One region of the Metabacillus sp. 113a genome, then DNA from elsewhere that is predicted to be linked to it. Evidence: riboswitches for the same ligand, from Rfam matches in the RefSeq annotation. Region 1 holds a riboswitch; each other region holds the start of a gene.
What was found. A riboswitch is a leader RNA that binds a small molecule or an ion and turns the genes downstream of it on or off. The one in region 1 is predicted to bind S-adenosylmethionine.

Region 1 (2,269 bases):
TACCACTCATGTTGCAATTGCTGAAATGAGTATTCATAACGTTGCTGTTGCCAATTGAACTGCTCGCTAAATCCACCTTATAATACTTGCTTCCAGCCATTCTGCAATCTTCATAATGCTTGCCGGACAAGTCCTGATTACGGACTCTTACTGAAGGATCTTCAGAGTCCATTCGCTTTTCATAGCAAAACTCGTCTTCCGATTCATATACTTTCTGAAACCCTGCTTTTTCATAAAAATAATGATTATTCAGCTGTCTGCTCGATGTTTCCAGCTCCCATGAAGTGACCTGTGGAAACTCCTTTTCCAATAGTTGAAGGGCCTTTGAACCGATGCCTTTCCCCTGTAAGGAAGGGCTTACAAAAATACGGTCAATTCTGCCATAGATGTTCCCGGAGATGGTTAAGATAAGCCCGCCGGCAATTTTATCCTGATGAAGTATTTTATAATACGAGAGTTCCTGAATGCTATACTCCGTCATGTGAATCGATCGGTAACCCGGTGGCTGGATATTGAAATCTCTGAAAGGGTCACTGTCCGCAAGCCATCTTCGGGCCTCCGCGTCAAAGGTCTCCTTCATCAGGCTGGTTAGAATCTCTGAATCTGCTAAAGCTGCTTTTTCAATCGATACTTCGCTCAAGATCATGCTCTCCTTTTTTGGCTTTTTTCGAATGACTATTCTGCTGCCCGTATGAATTCGCGACAGAGGAAAACAAATCTTCTGACTGCTGCCCTCTTACGGGCATATTTCCTATTTTACCATTTCCTTGTAAACCATAAGGACCATTTTGGCCTAAATGTATTGACCCTTTCCTAGAAACCTTTATAATTCGAACTAATTCAATATGAACACTCTTTTATCAAGAGCAGGCGGAGGGACAAGCCCTATGAAGCCCGGCAACCGGTTGATGATCGTCAACACGGTGCTAATTCTTGCAGCATTCAGCTGACAGATAAGAGAGAGGATTCCTTTGTGTGCAAAGCCTCTTTCTTTTCTGGAAAGGGGCTTTTTATGTTGAAAAAAGTTTAGGAGGACAGAAATGATCAAAAAACCTTTTTTATCATTATTGCTAAGTGTGAGTTTGATTGGAAGCCTGCTGCCTTCAGCGGCATTGGCTGAGGAGGCAGAAAGAAAACACAGCCTTTTCAATTCAGAGAAATACGACTACACAACGTATGACGCTCTCGAAGGGAAATTAAAGGCTTTCCAAAAACAAAGCAGCCGCATCCAATTGGACATTACAGGGAAATCTTCTTCCGGGAAAAACCTCTACACCGTTACCATTTCAGATACTAAATCGAAGCATGGTCAGCTGAAATATAAAGGATTACGGAAACTGATGAATGAGAATCCCGAGAAAGCACAGCGCTACCTGAAAGCGAACCCGGATATCAAGCCTCCTATTCTGATCCATGCCTCGATCCATGGAACTGAATTTGTCGGTACAGATGCAGCCCTCCGCTTGATTAAACGATTCGGATTTAAAAATGACCGGGAAACAAAAGACATCCTGAAGAACTTTACACTCGTTATCAATGTCGATGCCAATCCGGATGGGCGGGTGGACGCTACCCGTTTTAATGGAAACGGAATTGATTTAAACCGGGATTTCATTACCCAATCCCAGCCCGAAACGAAGGCAGTGGTCAAGCAAATTGCGGAGCTTAACCCCCTCGTTCTTCTGGACCTTCACGGCTACGTAAGACAGCGCGGTGAAGAAAAGCACCCCGGACTGATTCTTCCGGGTACACCGCCTCATAATCCGAATTATGAATATGATTTGCTTTATAAATGGATGAATCAGCAGGCTGAAGCGATGGAATCCAACCTAGTCAGAAGCAAAGCCGGGTATAAAACGGACCTATACAAAACAATGGAGGGAACTCATATTCCACTTAGAGATTCAAAATCAGGCTGGGATGTGTATCCGCCCATTTATACTCCGGCCTATGCCATGCTCCATGGCGGTCTCGGCTATACACTGGAAGCACCGGCAAATGACTGGGACGGTGTGAAATGGCAGGTTGATGCCGTAACCGGTGCTTTACAATTTGCTTTGAAAAATAAGCAGGCGATGCTCCATGACCAGCTGGAAGTTTTTGACCGCGGGGTTAAAGGGGAACACCCAAACAATGAAAAAGGCTTCTATCCTGAAAGCTACATTATCCCGGAAAATAAAACGGACAACACCGCTGTTCTAAAGGCTGTGCAGCATCTAATGAAGAACGATGTGGAAGTTGAGCAGGCTGTAAAACCGTTTCGTGCAAA
Region 2 (2,269 bases), on a different contig from region 1:
GCAGGAAACAACACAAGGAAAAGAGAATAAACTAAAGAAAGACAAAATGAACAGGTGATGGTCATGTCAGAGGCTGCTAAAATCATTATTGTTGAAGGGAAATCCGACAAGAAAAAAATACAGGAAGTCATTAACGAGCCTATAGAAATTATATGTACGAATGGAACAATCAGTCTCACCAAAATGGATGAACTAATTGATGAGTATTTTGAAAATGATGTGTATATATTGGTGGATACGGACGAAGCAGGAGAAAAACTGAGAAAACAATTTGTAAGAGAATTTCCGGAGGCTTCGCATTTATACATTGATAAAATGTATAAAGAAGTAGCTTCAGCACCAGAGCATCATATTGCTTCCGTACTGCTGAGTGCAAATATTGATGTTCAGGCGAAATATTTATAGCAGGGAGTTCTGGTTTTATCATGATTGAAGTAAATGAAAAGCAACTGTCTTCATTGATTGAAGAAGATCGCTTAATCTTGTATCTTTATACTCCTTTTTGCGGAACTTGCCAGCTCGCAAAAAGGATGCTTACGGTAGTGGATGAAACGGTACCGGAAACAGATATCCATATGGCAAATTTAAATTATTTGCCGGGATTCCCTGAACGCTGGGAAGTAGAGAGTGTTCCGTGCCTGCTTATTTTTGAAAAAGGGAAGCTTCACACTAGGCAGTACGCCTTTCAATCAGTGGAATTTTTATATAAGCTTATTAAACAGAACGGCGCATAACGCGGCGTTTCTATTCTATATATCCGTGTTATTTCCCCCGTAATCTCCATATTTCTCGGGAAATAAACAAGAGCCCGGCTGCAGCCGCGGGAAGAGGGAGAAAATTATTTGAAGATTTTACATTGACACACCCTTTTCCCCGTGATAAAATCACTCTCAGATCTGAAATATTTTTAAAATTTAAAACCATCATAATTTAATAATAGATTGTTCTCTTATAAAGAGAGGTGGAGGGAAGTGCCCTATGAAGCCCGGCAACCGTCAGTTTTATGACTGAAATTGGTGCCAATTCACTCAAAATGCGCTGCATTTTGAAAGATGAGAGAAAGGTAACCTTACGTTTAATGCCTTTCTGCTTGTCTACGCAGAAAGGCATTTTCTGTTTCAGATCGATGGAGAAAGAAGGTGGGAGCATGATCACATTAACAAACGTATCTAAAATTTATTCCGTCAAATCTGGAAACATCAAAGCTGTAGATAAGGTGAACCTTGAAGTGGAAAAAGGAGAAATCTTCGGGATCATCGGATACAGTGGTGCAGGAAAAAGCTCGCTCATCCGGCTCCTTAACGGGCTGGAAACACCGACAGAAGGCAGCATCGAAGTAGCGGGTAATAGAATTGGAGTTATTAAGGGGAGAAAGCTCCGAAAGGCAAGACAGAAAATCAGCATGATATTCCAGCACTTTAATCTTTTATGGTCCAGGACTGTAAGTGAGAACATAGCGTTCCCGCTTGAAATAGCAGGCTTCCCTGCAGCTGAAAGAAAAGAACGTGTTAAAGAGTTAATCCGGCTGGTCGGATTAGAGGGAAGGGAAAATGCTTACCCGGCCCAGCTCAGCGGCGGCCAAAAGCAGCGTGTAGGCATTGCCAGAGCGCTTGCCAATAACCCAAAAGTTCTTCTTTGTGATGAAGCAACCTCAGCCCTTGATCCGCAGACGACCGATTCAATCCTCGAGCTTCTCGTCGATATCAATCAAAGGCTTGGACTGACAATCGTCCTTATCACCCATGAAATGCATGTAATACGCAAGATCTGCCATAAAGTAGCTGTGATGGAGGAAGGTAAGATTGTGGAGGAGGGAGAGGTGCTTACTGTCTTCAGAAAGCCTCAGGTACCAATCACAAAACGATTTGTCCAGCAGGTGACAGAGCCCGAAGAAACAAGGGAGACCATCGCTCATCTCATTGACTCCTACCCTACCGGCCGGATTGTCCAGCTCACCTTTGTAGGGGATTCTACAGAGCAGCCGGTCGTTACCGGATTAATAAAAAATTACGACGTGAAAGTGAATATTCTTCAAGGAAAGATCTCGCAAACACAAAGCGGGGCATATGGAGCCCTGTTTCTCTACATAGATGGAGAAGAAACAGAAATGGATCGCGCTTTGCAATTTTTATATGATCATCATGTAGAAGTGGAGGTAGTTGCCCATGCTTGAGCAATTATTTCCGGAAGTCAAATGGGAAAATGTTTGGGAAGCAACTTTTGAAACGCTTTATATGACGGGAATTTCCGTGCTCGCTACGTTTATTCT
Region 3 (2,269 bases), on a different contig from region 1:
GCGCTTCTGCTTTGTCTGTCTGCTCCCAAGGCAGTTCTACATCTGTACGTCCAAAGTGGCCGTAAGCTGCAGTTTGTTTGTAGATTGGACGGCGAAGATCAAGCATTTTGATAATCCCTGCCGGCCGAAGATCAAAGTTTTGGCGCACTGCGTCAACTAGAGCTTCTTCACTTGCTTTGCCTGTGCTGAATGTATTGATCGAAATGGACACAGGCTGGGCAACACCGATCGCATAGGCAAGCTGGACTTCACATTTCTCTGCAAGGCCTGCTGCTACAATGTTTTTAGCCACATAACGGGCAGCATAAGCAGCAGAGCGGTCAACCTTCGTCGCGTCCTTACCGGAAAACGCACCGCCGCCGTGGCGTGCATAACCGCCATACGTATCAACAATGATTTTACGTCCAGTCAAACCAGCATCACCTTGAGGTCCGCCAATAACAAAACGGCCTGTCGGATTTATGAAGTATTTGGTGTTTTCATCGATAAGTTCAGCAGGAACCACCGGCTTAATCACATGCTCTTTCAGGTTGCGCTGAATCTGCTCCAAAGAAATTTCCGGGTGATGCTGGGTGGAAATAACAATGGTATCAACGCGAACCGGTTTATCGTTCTCGTCATACTCAACTGTTACTTGCGTCTTTCCATCCGGGCGAAGGTAAGGCAGAATTTCTTCCTTACGCACTTCTGCCAATCGGCGGGAAAGCTTATGTGCAAGAGAGATTGGAAGAGGCATAAGTTCTTTTGTCTCATTGCACGCAAATCCGAACATCAAACCCTGGTCCCCAGCACCAATTGCATCAATTTCCTCATCTGTCATGGTTCCTTCACGGGCTTCAAGTGCCTGATCGACACCCATTGCAATATCTGCAGACTGCTCATCAATGGATGTAAGCACTGCACACGTTTCAGCATCAAAACCATACTTGGCCCGTGTATAGCCGATATCTTTAACTGTTTCACGGACAATTTTCGGAATATCGACGTAAGTTGAAGTTGTAATTTCTCCAGCAACCAGGACAAGACCGGTTGTTACGGATGTTTCGCAGGCAACACGTGCATTCGGATCGTTAGCAAGAATCGCATCCAGGATTGAATCGGAGATTTGGTCACAAATTTTATCCGGGTGTCCCTCCGTTACGGATTCTGAAGTGAATAGATGGCGTTTAACTGACAATGTAATTCCTCCTCTGAATTTTCGGCTGTTCTATTGGCAAGGTTCAGTTATGTACTTCCCCTCTTTGTTTGAGACGGAACTCGTTCCCTTTTCTTATCTTTAGCTTTATGTTAAGAATCTTTCCCTATAAAATCGGAAAAAGATTCCAGACTGCATAAAAAAACCCTTCCTTCTTAATAGAGGAAAGGAGTTATTATTCAGCCTTTCACTCTTATCGCTCAAGGACTACAGCCTTGCGTCAGGTTAGCACCTTTGCATGAGAGAAAACCGAAGTCTTCCGACCTTGCAGGTTGCTGGGCTTCATAGGGCCTGTCCCTCCGCCAGCTCGGGATAAGAGAATCCGTTCAAGGACATATAATACCTCAATTTTCCCGTAAATGTCAACAAAAACTGAAAGGATGTTTTTGAACGAAAAAGCATTTTTGTATGCGCTCTCCCTTAAAACAGAGGTATAATGTTGGTAGAGCTGGACATGGTATGGAATTGAGAGCCATTTCCCGCCTTATCCGGGAGGACTGGCTGCGGATGCCGGCCCGCGAACCTCCGTCCAACAGCTTGACTGGATTTCGGCATATTTTTGCAAACGCATTCAATACCCGGCTGGCGGTACAGGCTTTAAGCGGGTAAATGCCCTTGTCGAAGCGCTCCGCCGGATTTACGGACGCTGCAATCAGCTTCATCTTGTTTACGGGCGGGGACGGCACGGTTTCGAGCGGTTCCTTAATCTATTTTTTCATGACCATACAAGTTCAGCCAGCTCCGCTAAACATTCATTTTTCAGCTGAGCACTGGCATTTCGTAAGGTGGAGCGTAAAATACATTAATTAGTATAGACTATTACCTTAAATGTGTTATACTAATTATAGAAATGACTTTATTACGAGCAAAGGAAGGTATGGGGATGAATTCACTTGCCGCAACAAACGAGCTTTCGCTTTTACTTGAAGGGGAAAATGTTTCATTAAACTTATCAGTACCGCAGCTAGTTGAAAAAATTCTGTCAAGGAACGAAGCCGTTTTAACATCAACCGGTGCCATCCGCGCAACGACCGGTGCCTATACAGGCCGTTCGCCTAAAGATAAATTTATTGT

Region 2: another riboswitch for S-adenosylmethionine. It lies ahead of ACQCVE_RS09505 (methionine ABC transporter ATP-binding protein); the one in region 1 lies ahead of ACQCVE_RS17840 (M14 family zinc carboxypeptidase).
Region 3: another riboswitch for S-adenosylmethionine. It lies ahead of metK (methionine adenosyltransferase); the one in region 1 lies ahead of ACQCVE_RS17840 (M14 family zinc carboxypeptidase).

Annotation. Positions count from the first base shown of each region.
Region 1 is NZ_JBNILJ010000019.1:13,069-15,337, forward strand. Features, by position in the region: gene ACQCVE_RS17835 (GNAT family N-acetyltransferase) at 1-640, opposite strand, end outside; SAM riboswitch class I at 855-960, shown strand; gene ACQCVE_RS17840 (M14 family zinc carboxypeptidase) at 1,041-2,269, shown strand, end outside.
Region 2 is NZ_JBNILJ010000004.1:254,266-256,534, forward strand. Features, by position in the region: gene ACQCVE_RS09495 (toprim domain-containing protein) at 64-405, shown strand; gene ACQCVE_RS09500 (thioredoxin family protein) at 426-734, shown strand; SAM riboswitch class I at 947-1,059, shown strand; gene ACQCVE_RS09505 (methionine ABC transporter ATP-binding protein) at 1,148-2,173, shown strand; gene ACQCVE_RS09510 (methionine ABC transporter permease) at 2,166-2,269, shown strand, end outside.
Region 3 is NZ_JBNILJ010000003.1:327,986-330,254, forward strand. Features, by position in the region: gene metK (methionine adenosyltransferase) at 1-1,177, opposite strand, end outside; SAM riboswitch class I at 1,386-1,514, opposite strand; gene pckA (phosphoenolpyruvate carboxykinase (ATP)) at 2,079-2,269, shown strand, end outside.